DNA from 2 places in the Terribacillus jepli genome. Region 1 is predicted to be linked to the other one. Evidence: riboswitches for the same ligand, from Rfam matches in the RefSeq annotation. Region 1 holds a riboswitch; the other holds the start of a gene.
What was found. A riboswitch is a leader RNA that binds a small molecule or an ion and turns the genes downstream of it on or off. The one in region 1 is predicted to bind S-adenosylmethionine.

Region 1 (6,242 bases):
CAAGATGGAAGTATTGCTGATTGTCATCGGCGGTGTTTTCGTTATCGAGACACTTTCCGTCATGATCCAGGTCATATCATTCAAGACGACTGGGAAACGGGTGTTCAAGATGAGTCCGCTTCACCACCATTATGAGTTGTCCGGTTGGTCTGAATGGCGTGTCGTCACGACATTCTGGGCTGTGGGACTATTATTCGCTGTCATCGGCGTTTACATGAAGGTGGGATTATGATGCCTGATTTCGAAACCGCATTCCCATATCAGCATGTGCTTGTACTCGGCTTAGCTAAAAGCGGATTTGCTGCTGCGAGTACATTGCTCGCCCACGGGCGTAATGTACGTGTAAGTGATTTGAATGCATCCAACCAGGAAGAGCTGATCCGAATATTGGAACAAAAAGGTGCCGAAGTGAAGCTTGGGCCGCAAGAAGTGGAACTTCTGGATGGTATGGATGTCTTGATCAAAAATCCAGGCATCCGCTATGAAAATGTGATCGTGCAAGCAGCCATGGAGAGGGATATCCCTGTGCTGACGGAAGTGGAACTGGCCGGTTTGCTCCATAAAGGCACATTGATCGGCATTACCGGTTCAAATGGAAAAACGACTACGACGACACTTGCTTATGAGATGCTCCAGGAAAGCCAGGTGAGTACGTATGTCGCAGGTAACATTGGAACGGCCGCATCTGAGGTTGCCAATAAGACAACGGAAGACGACCGGCTTGTTTTGGAACTTTCATCGTTCCAGCTCCAAGGCATAGATCAGTTTAGGCCGCACATCAGTGTGATGCTGAATATCTTCGAAGCACATTTGGATTATCACCATTCCCTTGAAAACTATGAGCAGGCGAAAGCGAATATCTTCCGTAATCAGGATAAGAGCGATTATCTTGTCTATAACGCGGAAGATGAACGGCTGCGCGAGATAGTCAATGAGGCACAAGCGACGCTTGTTCCTTTTTCCGGTGCACGAAAGCTGGACAACGGAGCATGGTATGATGAATCACATGTGTATTTCAAAGATGAGCCGGTAGCGGCAATCAAGGACATACTCCTTGTCGGCGGCCACCAGCTGGAAAACATACTCGCTGCTGTTGCAGCTGCCAAGCTGGCAGGGGCGACCAATGAAGGCATCCAGCGCGTATTGAAGACATTCTCAGGCGTTGAACATCGTCTGCAGTATATTAAACATATCAATGGCCGAGCCTTCTATAATGATTCCAAGGCCACCAATATCCTTGCAACATCCAAAGCATTATCTTCATTCGATCAGCCCACCATCCTGCTTGCAGGCGGCTTGGATCGCGGCAATACATTTGAAACACTCGTTCCATTCATGGAACATGTAAAGGCGCTGATCGTGTTCGGTGAAACAGCTGAGAAACTGCGGGAAACTGCCTATATGGCTGGTATCGAGCTTATCGAGCATGCCAAGGATGTCAAAGAGGCAGCATCCATCGCCTATCGCATTTCCGAAAGCGGCGATGTCATTTTGCTGTCTCCGGCATGTGCAAGCTGGGATCAGTATCGGACATTCGAAGAAAGAGGAGACATGTTTGTGGAAGCGGTGCATACATTAGAGTAGGGGCTTGTCCTGCTCAGCCGCTTCGCTGCATGCGGACCCCCAATTCCAATCCAAGGAAATGGGGTTTTTCTTTGCGTAAATCTAATCTTCCGAAGACGGACTGGCTATTGCTCTCTTCCATCGGGGGCTTGCTGACAATCGGTATCATCATGGTATACAGTGCTTCTGCAATATGGGCGGAATATAAATTCGACGATAGCTTCTTTTTTGCCAAACGGCAGCTGTTGTTTGCCGGAGTGGGGATCGGAGCGATGTTGGTCATTTCCAGGGTGCATTATGAAAATTGGCGGAGATATGCAAAGGTACTTCTCCTGATTTGTTTCATTTTACTTATCGCCGTCCTGATCCCCGGTATCGGAATGGTTCGCGGCGGTGCACGGAGCTGGATCGGGATAGGCGCGTTCAGTATCCAGCCTTCTGAATTCACCAAGCTGGGATTGATCATCTATTTGGCGGTCTATCTGTCGGCTAAACAGAAATATATAACCTCCTTGAAAGAAGGCTTCCTGCCATCACTCTTGCTCGTATTTACGGCATTCGGAATGATCATGCTCCAGCCGGATCTAGGAACTGGTGTCGTGCTTGTGCTTACATGCATGGTGATGATTCTGGTCAGCGGAGCCAGGATCTCCCACTTTGTCGGTTTGGGTATTATAGGTTTAGCTGCTTTTGCAGCACTGATTTTGTCAGCACCATACCGTATTCAGCGCATTACCGCTTTTTTGGATCCGTGGGAAGACCCTTTGGGCGAAGGCTTTCAAATCATCCAATCCCTTTATGCAATCGGTCCAGGAGGGCTGATGGGGCTCGGTCTAGGGAACAGCCTGCAGAAATTTTTCTATCTGCCGGAGCCGCAGACGGATTTCATTTTTGCCATTTTAGCAGAGGAGCTCGGCTTCATAGGTGGTGCTGGCGTCATGCTGCTTTTCCTGCTGTTTTTATGGCGTGGCATCCAAGTTGCACTCCGGGCCCCTGATGGTTTCAGCAGCTTGCTGGCATTGGGCATCACTGGAATGATTGCAATTCAATGCATGATCAATATCAGTGTCGTAATCGGCTTGATTCCGGTCACCGGCATTACGCTGCCGTTCTTGAGCTATGGGGGATCGTCGCTTACACTTACTTTGAGTTCCGTCGGAATACTATTGAATGTCAGCAGATATAGTAAACTTTAAAAGTTAGTATGGGCAACAGGAAAATAGGATGGCGTAGTGCAGATTTAACCTTTGAGCATCGGACGAAATGAAAAAATGCAATATATTAAAAAATTCGCGCAATTACCATTGACTTTTTAAGGTGGTGCGCGTATCATTAAAAACAATTTCATACAGTTCTTATCAAGAGAAGCCGAGGGACTGGCCCGATGAAGCTTCAGCAACCTCTGACAATGTCAGAAAGGTGCTAAATCCAGCAAGATTAAATTCTTGGAAGATAAGAGTGCGGACGATAATATCAAGCTCTCTTTTCTTCGGAAAAGAGAGCTTTTTTCGTTTAGTCACTCTACTACAAAAAAAGGAGAAAAGACAAAATGACAGACATTATCATTCTATCAGGAAGTCCGTCCAAACACTCACGATCGCAGCTGGCAGCAGCTTATGCGGGGAAACTTGCCAAAGAGCAGGGTTATACAGTCAAGGAGATCCGGGTGATTGATTTTGCTCCGGAAGATTTGCTTTATGCAAGGTTTGATAGTCCGCAAATCGTGGAGGCTGGCCTGTCTGTGAAGAACGCGAAAGGATTGATCATCGCTTCACCGGTATATAAAGCATCGTACAGCGGCATATTGAAGGCTTTACTCGATTTACTTCCTCAGGAGGCGTTTAAAACCATACCGGTACTTCCAATCATGACAGGCGGCAGCTCGGCACATTTGCTTGCGATAGATTATGCGTTTAAACCGCTCATCGCCAATTTAAAAGGGGAGCCACTCCAAGGAGTATATGTATGTGACCACCATATCAACAAAGACAACCCAGAGCAGCCGATTGCAGATAAGGAAACAGCTGACAGAATCAAAACGCAGACAAATCAGCTTGTAGATGTGATCCGCCGTAACCTTGCCGCCAGCGCAGTGAAGTGAGGTGGCAGGGCGATGGGGTCAAAGAAAATGCTGTTTGGTATACCGATTCAAGTAATCGGCGGGTTGCTTGCAATCCTTATCTTCATGACCGGTGATGGCATCGAACAGGCTTTTCTGTCTAAGTATGTAGTTGACATTGGCTTTACGACCAATCAGTCGGCAATTATGTTCAGTGCTTACGGCATTGTACTTACATTCGCTTCTTGGCTTGCCGGTGTACTTGGGGAGGTCATCGGACCGCGCAAGACAATGCTGATTGGGCTGGTAACATGGGTGGTTTTCGAAATCGGTTTTCTGTATCTTGGTCTTTATTTAGAAAACTTTTCGATGATGGTGCTCATGTATGGTCTGCGTGGTATTGGCTATCCGCTGTTTGCCTTTGCTTTTATCGTATGGATTGCCTATCGTACCGAGAAGCAAAAGCTAGCAACGGCAATGGGCTGGTTTTTCTTTATGTTCGCTGGCGGAATAGGATTTCTTGGTTCCTATTATCCAAGTATCCTGCTTCCATTCATCGGAGAGATGGCAACACTGTGGAGTTCCCTTATCTGGATTATTCTTGGGGGAATTCTAGGTGTTGTATTGGTGGATGACAAAGATCGGCAAGGGCTTAGAATTCAGGATCAGCTTAAAGAAAATAAATGGGCTGAAGCCTTGAAGGGGATCACGATCCTTTGGGAAAGTCCTCGGGTTGCTGCCGGCGGTCTGCTTCGGACAATCAATACTGCTGGATGGTATGGTTTTGTTGTTGTCATGCCGGGCTTTTTCACTAGTTTCTTAGATATTTCAACGAGTCAATGGCTGCAGCTTTGGGCTATTCAGTCAGTCAGCAATATGGCGACCGGGGTCTTATTCGGAATGCTCGGCGATCGGATCGGCTGGGTCAAGGTAGTCCGCTGGTACGGCTGTGTGGGAGCTGCTGTCTGTTCGCTGCTTTACTACTACATTCCGGTAGCCTTCGGAGCAAACATCCCACTGCTTATACTGAACGCTATTCTTTTCGGTGCAGCCATTGCAGCCTTTGTCCCGCTGTCGGCCATCCTGCCGACACTTGCCCCTGCCAATCGCGGAGCAGCGATTTCAGTACTTAATTTAGGAGCCGGAGCCAGTCAATTCCTTGGGCCGGTGCTTGTCGGGATACTGAACAATTACATGGGCATTATCGGTGTTGTGTGGGGATTTGCAATTCTTTATGCGCTTAGTTTTCTGTTGACGCCATTTCTAGCTCCTGCTGCAAGAGCGCAAATACATGCGATGGAAGAGCTTGCCGTCAGATAACCAAAGGGGGATTACCAAATGACAAACAAACGGATTTACCTGAATGCATTTGATATGAATTGCGTTGGACATCAATCACCTGGGGTGTGGACACACCCTGAAGATCAAGCGCATCGCTACAAGGACTTGGATTATTGGACGGAACTTGCGCAAATATTGGAGCGCGGTCATTTTGATGCATTATTTTTGGCTGATGTACTGGGCACATATGATGTCCACCAAAACTCACGTGATGGAGCAGTCCGCCAGGCTGCCCAGGTGCCGGTCAATGACCCGCTGCTTGTCGTGCCGGCGATGGCGCAAGTCACAAAGCATTTAGGGTTTGGGATCACGGCATCTGTCACCTATGAGCATCCGTACAGCTTTGCACGACGGGTAACCACATTGGACCACTTAACAAAAGGCAGGGTCGGCTGGAATATTGTCACTTCCTATTTGGAAAGTGCGGCAAAAAATCTTGGTCTGGATACTCAAATCAGGCATGACGAGCGCTACAACATTGCAGAGGAATATGTGGAGGTGTGCTATAAGCTATGGGAAGGCAGCTGGGAAGAGGATGCCGTCGTTCGTGATACGAAACGAAAAGTGTACACTGATCCTGATAAGGTACATGATATTCATCACAAGGGCACATATTACAGTGTGCCCGGAGCCCATTTGTCTGAGCCATCGCCGCAGCGGACACCGGTATTATTCCAAGCAGGTTCATCATTGAAAGGACGTACATTTGCAGCTAAGCATGCGGAATGTGTCTTTATCAGTACGCCAACGATCACCGTGACAAAGAGCTATGTTGATAAACTTCGTGAAGAGACGAAACGTCAAGGGCGTGATCCAGAGGAAATAAAAGTGATGAGTCTTTTTACACCGATTGTAGCGGAGACAGAGAAAGCGGCGCGGGAGAAATTGGCTGACTATCGAAGGCATGCAAGCTATGAAGGAGGTCTAGTGTTGCTCGGAGGCTGGACCGGCATTGATTTTTCTGAATACGATCCGGACGAGGAGCTTCGTTTTGTCGAGAATGAAGCGATTCACTCGGCAGTGGAGATATTCACGAAAATTGATCCGAATAAAAAATGGACTGTCCGTGAAGTGGCCGAGTTTGTAGGTGTCGGCGGAATGGGACCCGTAGTTGCCGGAACACCGGAGCAAGTTGCGGATATGATGGAGGACTGGGTGGAACAGACCGGCGTAGATGGCTTCAATATTGCCTACGCAGTGACTCCTGGAACATTTAAAGATCTAGCTGATCATGTAGTACCGATTCTACAGGAACGGGGCAGAATCAGGGAGAAATATG
Region 2 (6,242 bases), on a different contig from region 1:
CCGATATCATCCTGATTCAGCTGTTGTATCGTATCAATCAACAAATGTTCGGATTCACTATCCAAATATGAAGAAAATACTATCAAATGAGGATAACATTGTATATATGGTGAAATAAAAAACACCCTGCGGAAACAGGGTGTGCGTAACGCTATGTCATTGCTTATGCATATTGTGTTTTCTGCAATCTCATATCAAAGATGTAATAGCCGAATGGAATGACGGATGCGAGCAAGGCGAAGATTGCCCATTTCAATCCCCAGCCGACTTTCAGTGTTGTGTATCCTGCCCAAATCACATACAGGACGAAAAGCCCGCCGTGGATGGCACCTATATAGGTGACGAAGATCGGCATATCCATCATATATTTTAGCGGCATTGCTATGAATAATAGCAAAAGCAAGGAAGTCCCTTCGAGAAATCCGATGATTCGGAACCATTTCAGTGTCGCTTGCATGAAAGCCCTCCCAGAAACTATTTGTTAATAGTATAAGCAAGCTAGCTTATCTTTACCACTGCCCGGGAGAACTTGTCATAACATTGTCAAAATATCACTGCACGTCATAGATGGACGGGCGCCTGTCCTGGAATACGGGAATGCGACTTCGTACGTCAGCCACTTGGTCGAGATCTGCTTCGCCATAAAGGATGGTCGCTTCCTCTTTGGCTTCAGCGATGATTTCACCCCACGGCCCGATGATCAGGCTGTGCCCGGCAAAGTCATTTGCTGGATCACTTCCGGAGCGATTACAAGCAACTACAAAACATTGGTTTTCGATTGCCCGGCTGAGCAGGAGTGCGCGCCAGTGATCGAGCCGCTGCTTTGGCCATTCGGCGACGACGAATAATACTTGCTGATCACCTATCATATGCGTGCGGATGAATTCCGGAAAACGGATGTCGTAGCAGATGACACCGGCTGCTCGTTTATTTCCAATGGAAAAGGAGGCGGATCTGTCACCTTGGGAGAGGAACTTCTCTTCATCCATTAGCCGGAACAAATGAGCCTTATCGTATTCATGGAGCAGTTCACCTGCTGGCCCGAAGACAAGCATCGTGTTGTAGACGCCTGTTTCAGTACTTTTCGCGATGGAACCAGCGACAATATATATTTGATGCGCTTTAGCCAGCCTGCTGATGAAGCGTTTCGTCGTTTCTCCGTCAGCATCACTGATGGAATCAAGCCTTGTCAGATCATAACCGGTTGTCCAAAGCTCCGGCAGCACAATGACATCGGCTTTTTCCTGCGCCTCATGTATCAATGCTTCCATTCTTCTATAATTGGATTGGGGGTCACCAAAAACAATATCATGCTGGATCAATGCAAGTTTCATTGTGTCACTCCCTGATTTGCTGCAACGAAGGTCTCCACACTTTGCATGGCATCTACTACTTGTTCCAAAGAAGAAACATGCATGAAATGAATGGATTCTCCTGGTGCAACTGCACCGTCTGCAGCAATTTTCATCGCCTTATCCACATTCTCTTTTACGCCGAGCTCTTTCAGTATAGTTGGCAATCCGAGCTTCCGATAAATTGGAAGCAAAGTCCGGATCTCCTCAAATTTATCCTCCAGTGCCAGCTGTACTAGAATACCGTAAGCTACCTTATTCCCATGCAGCTGCTCATGTGTTTCGGCAAGTCTTGTCAGTCCATTGTGTATGGAATGAGCACCAGCTATGCGGCCATATTCATCTCCGAATCCGCCGACCATGCCGCCTGCCATGATGATTGTTTCTGCAACACGCAGAAATGCACTATCCGCTTGCTTATTCTGCAAGGAACAAATTGCTGCATCTCCTTCGGCAATGAGGATATCCCGGCATAGCTTAGCGGCATTGCGGGCTATTTGAACAGCAAGCGGCTGATCAGTCATGTTTTCGGTAAGGGCATCCGCTTCATACCATTTAGCCAATGTGTCCCCAATTCCCGCAATCAGATACGGTGTAGGTGTCGTGAGCAGCAATTTCGGTTCAACTAGCAGCATGAAGGTGCTGCGCGGGAAGACCGTGTATTCGACGAAATTTCCCTCTTCATCATAGAACACACTTAGTGAGGCCCATGGGGAACAGTTGGATACGATTGTCGGAATCAGGATGACCGGAAGTCCTGCATCATTGGCAGCAGCTTTGGCAGTATCCAACACTTTTCCGCCGCCCACACCGATTATGAATTGAGCAGCTTCGCCGGCTGCGATACCTGCTAATCGAGCTGCTTCTGCATGTGTGCATTGGCCGTTGTAAGCAATCCGTTTCACTGGTAAATCGATCGGATCCAAGAATGGGGAAGCTGCTTTCCATGATGCATCCCCGTGAATAAGCAAACCATTGGTCCAGTTCAATTCGGATAGCCGTGCTGGTAGGCTTTCCAATATATTATCCTCGCAGACGTAATAGTTCGGGGCGCCTTTTATGTTGATGGTCATGTTGTCACCTCATTGAATTTTTACATAAAAAAACTCTTCCAGACGAATATGGAAGAGGGAAAGGCGTGTGTCTTCATCCCCTTATCCCTCAGCGTCTCGCTGTTGGAATTAGCACCGTGTGCAAATGCACCGGTTGCCGGGCTTCATAGGGCCAATTCCCTCCGCCTTCTCTTGATAAGAGTGTGTGATTCATGTATGATTTGTTCATTATCGCATTCTATTTCCAACACTGTCAAGATTGGTAATAGTCAGAATAGGAAGCGCGACACAACAGGAGAGTGAGTAAGATGGATTTTCCGTTTTCGGATGCATTGAAACGATTGCCGGAGCAGTTTTTTGCCGGCTTAGTACATAAAGTAAGCCTGCTGGAAAAAGAGGGCCACGATATCATCAAGCTTGGACAGGGGAATCCTGATTTGCCGACGCCGCAGCATATCGTAGATAAATTAAAAGAAGCCTCTGATAATCCGGCTTATCATAAATATTCACCATTCAGAGGCTTTGATTTTCTTAAGCAGGCAGTCTGTGAATTTTATGACCGGGAATACGGTGTGAAGTTAGATCCTGCAACAGAAGTAGCCATCATGTTCGGCTCTAAAACAGGTTTGGTGGAGATCAGTCAATGTTTGTTGAATCCAGGTGACTTGGCACTGCTCCCGGATCCGGGGTATCCGGATTATATGTCCGGTATTGAACTTGCCCAAGCACGGACATCGCTCATGCCATTAACTGTTGAAAATGAATTCCTGCCTGACTATGGTGCTATTCCAGCTGGTGATCTGGAAGAAGCAAAGCTGATGTTCCTCAACTATCCGAACAATCCGACTGCAGCAACAGCGGATCAGAAGTTCTTTGATAGAACAGTGGAGCTGGCGAAGGAACATAAAATCTGTGTGCTGCATGATTTTGCTTATGGTGCACTTGGCTTCGACAGGGAAAAACCGCAGAGCTTCCTGCAATCCGAAGGCAGCAAGGAAGTCGGCATTGAAATGTACACCTTATCCAAAACGTATAATATGGCCGGCTGGCGCATCGCGTTTGCAGTCGGTAATGCATCTGTGATTGAAAGCATCAATTTAATCCAGGATCATGTTTACGTAAGCTTATTCGGCGGCATGCAAGAAGCAGCTGCTTACGCGTTGACTACAGACCAGACATGCGTGGAAGAGCTCGTCCATACGTACGAAAGCAGAAGAGATGCTTTCATTGGCCATTTGCGTGCAATCGGCTGGGATGTACCCGAACCAAAAGGAACCTTCTTCGTTTGGCTGCCAGTTCCGCATGGTTACACATCCGAGGAATTCGCTGATCTGCTACTCGAAAAGGCACATGTTGCGGTCGCGCCGGGCAATGGATTTGGGGAATATGGAGAAGGATACGTCCGAGCGGGTCTATTGGATACAGAAGAAAGATTGCTGGAAGCTGCAAAGCGAATCGAAAAACTCGGTATCTTTTCAAAAGCATAAGAAAGAGCCAGTCACGGAAAGGGACTGGCTCTTTTGTCTGTCAGCTGGTCACTGCGCAGCGATTGGGGCCGGATTCGATATCGGCTTCGTCTGCGCCGTCTATCGTCGCTTTTCCTTGGTTGGCTTCTCGAATCAGCTGATAACTATTCGGCTGCTGTTCAGGAATGCTTTCCAAAACGGAGGAGGCAAATTCGCCTGCATCCTGCAGCTGTAGTCTTGGATTTTTTCTGTACAGGTCTTCCATGCGTGCTTGGACGGTGCCGTCACTTCCGATTTCTGTAAGCTCGGAGAAATGGGAAGGCAGGACAATCAAGTCCAGGGATAATAATGGATATTTTTCATATAAAGTGTTATGCAGATCTTGTACCCATTGTTCTGCTTGACCCGCCAAATCTGGGCGCCCGATCGACTCGGTAAAGAGCGTATCCCCGGATAGTAAGTACGTGTCGTCAACGACAAAACTGATGCTTCCTTCTGTATGACCTGGTGAGGCAACACAGCGCATGCCCTCTTCAGGCTTGCCGAACGGTATGTCGATCCCGTCTTGTAACGGGGAAAAGCTGAATTTTGCTTCTTTCCCATCATCAGCAGGGAACCAGTAAGTTGCCCCGGTTTCCTCTGCGATCTTCTGCCCGCCGGATAAATGATCGGCGTGGAGATGGGTATCAAGTACTTGTTTGATTTCCCAGCCATTCTCTTTTGCAAAAGAAACATAAACTTCCGTGAATCTGGCTGGATCCACTACGGCTGCTTCGTCACCTGAGACGATCATATAGGAAAGACAGCCTTTCCCGATGCGCATAAACTGGTAAATTGCCCCCCCATAAGTGAGATCGCCAATCTTGCGTGGACTGATCGTTTCTCCCCATGCATGCATACCGCCGACTACATGTACACTATTGACCATTCCAGCCGACTCTAAAAGCGAGACGGCGGTCTGAGCTGATTTGCCCCGATAGCACATCACATAAACAGGCTCATCTTTTGGCAGCTGGTTGCAGACATCATTTGGATCAGCTTTGATGGCAGCAAACGGAATATCATATCGCTTAACACTGTCGGCAACAATCGCCCAGTCTTGCACATCCGCTTCCTGCCGGATATCAAGCAGATGAACGGTTTCTTTCTTTTTGATTTTCTCTGCCAGTTCTGCTGTGTGCAATGGATTCATGCAATCGTCTCCTTTAGAAATCTTTTTTAATTATAGGAAGGAGCAATTTGACTCCTTTCTTATTAACAGGGAATATCTTGCTATCGGCAAGCAAGTGGCTTGCATAGCCGGCTGTGCCCGCGAGCTGGGTACCGAATAGGGCTGTCCCCTGTTCGAAGAATGTCATCAATATGTAGAAATAGACTAACCCGATCAAGGAATGTGTGTAGCTCCGGTGGCTGAGGAAAGATGCAATCCCGATATAACATCCACTCATGACAACCCAAGTATGCCCTGTGTACAAGCCGGTCAGCAGTACAGCGATGCCTGTAATCAGCAGCATGAACTTCTTATTGATTACGCGGGAGAGAACCATAATTCCTGCTCCGATCGCTAAACCGATATAACGATCTTGGCCAAATAAATTCCACATACTATATAGAATGAGCAATAATCCGATAAAAATTGTAATATTGCGGATGGCTTTGTGTGAAAAAGTGATGCGGTTGGAGAGGATACCGCCTGTATCCAAATCTGGTACAAGGGCTGCAACCGCTGCTGTGCAGGTCATTGTGACGGTAACAGCGCCTTCAGCATCCAAGGCGGTTGCGCTGGCGAAACCAGCGCCTGCCCCGATTAATAAATGTGTGATTCCTTTCATTCTAGCTGTGCCTCCAAAAGTTAGTCCTTAAAAGCATACTAGAATCTTTATGTCATGGCTATCCGTATTGTATCTGATGTGCTTTTTTACGGGAAAGGTATCTTCATCTTTATATGATTTTGCCGCCCGACAAAATCATCGTCCTCGTAAATCTTTGAAATCTTCTGGCAGGATTCGTTTGCGATTTTATGTCTTGAAGCACCAAAGAGGAGGGATAAGGCTCCACCACCAGCACGTCTTTGCTCACCGCGGCCGACACGATATTTCAAAAATCGGTCGAGGCATCAAAATGATCGTAATAAGTCCATTCCCATCCCCTGTCTCTGTTGTTAATGTATATAGTTACCGAATGAGCTGCATGTAAAACGCGATTTTTTCTTATGGACATAGGAGGCAGCCGCACACGTTTGTGATAAAATGAAAGCAATGGTCTCACGTCAGAAAGGAATGGTTACAGGTGGGTAAAACAAAAGTAGGAATCGTCTTCGGCGGAAAATCCGCGGAGCATGAAGTATCCTTACAATCAGCAAAAAACATTGC

Region 2: it holds a riboswitch for S-adenosylmethionine, as region 1 does, so the genes downstream of both, AB1K91_RS11860 (iron-containing alcohol dehydrogenase family protein) here and ssuE (NADPH-dependent FMN reductase) in region 1, are expected to answer to the same signal.

What each region holds. Positions count from the first base shown of each region.
Region 1 is NZ_JBFEGH010000021.1:15,104-21,345, forward strand. It holds gene mraY (phospho-N-acetylmuramoyl-pentapeptide-transferase) at 1-232, shown strand, start outside; gene murD (UDP-N-acetylmuramoyl-L-alanine--D-glutamate ligase) at 232-1,584, shown strand; gene spoVE (stage V sporulation protein E) at 1,656-2,759, shown strand; SAM riboswitch class I at 2,916-3,022, shown strand; gene ssuE (NADPH-dependent FMN reductase) at 3,113-3,664, shown strand; gene AB1K91_RS18165 (MFS transporter) at 3,677-4,942, shown strand; gene AB1K91_RS18170 (LLM class flavin-dependent oxidoreductase) at 4,961-6,242, shown strand, end outside.
Region 2 is NZ_JBFEGH010000009.1:142,635-148,876, forward strand. It holds gene AB1K91_RS11845 (hypothetical protein) at 1-44, opposite strand, end outside; gene AB1K91_RS11850 (DUF3817 domain-containing protein) at 164-457, opposite strand; gene AB1K91_RS11855 (carbon-nitrogen family hydrolase) at 552-1,334, opposite strand; gene AB1K91_RS11860 (iron-containing alcohol dehydrogenase family protein) at 1,331-2,425, opposite strand; SAM riboswitch class I at 2,504-2,606, opposite strand; gene AB1K91_RS11865 (pyridoxal phosphate-dependent aminotransferase) at 2,713-3,891, shown strand; gene AB1K91_RS11870 (MBL fold metallo-hydrolase) at 3,932-5,062, opposite strand; gene AB1K91_RS11875 (metal-dependent hydrolase) at 5,076-5,702, opposite strand; gene ddlA (D-alanine--D-alanine ligase) at 6,160-6,242, shown strand, end outside.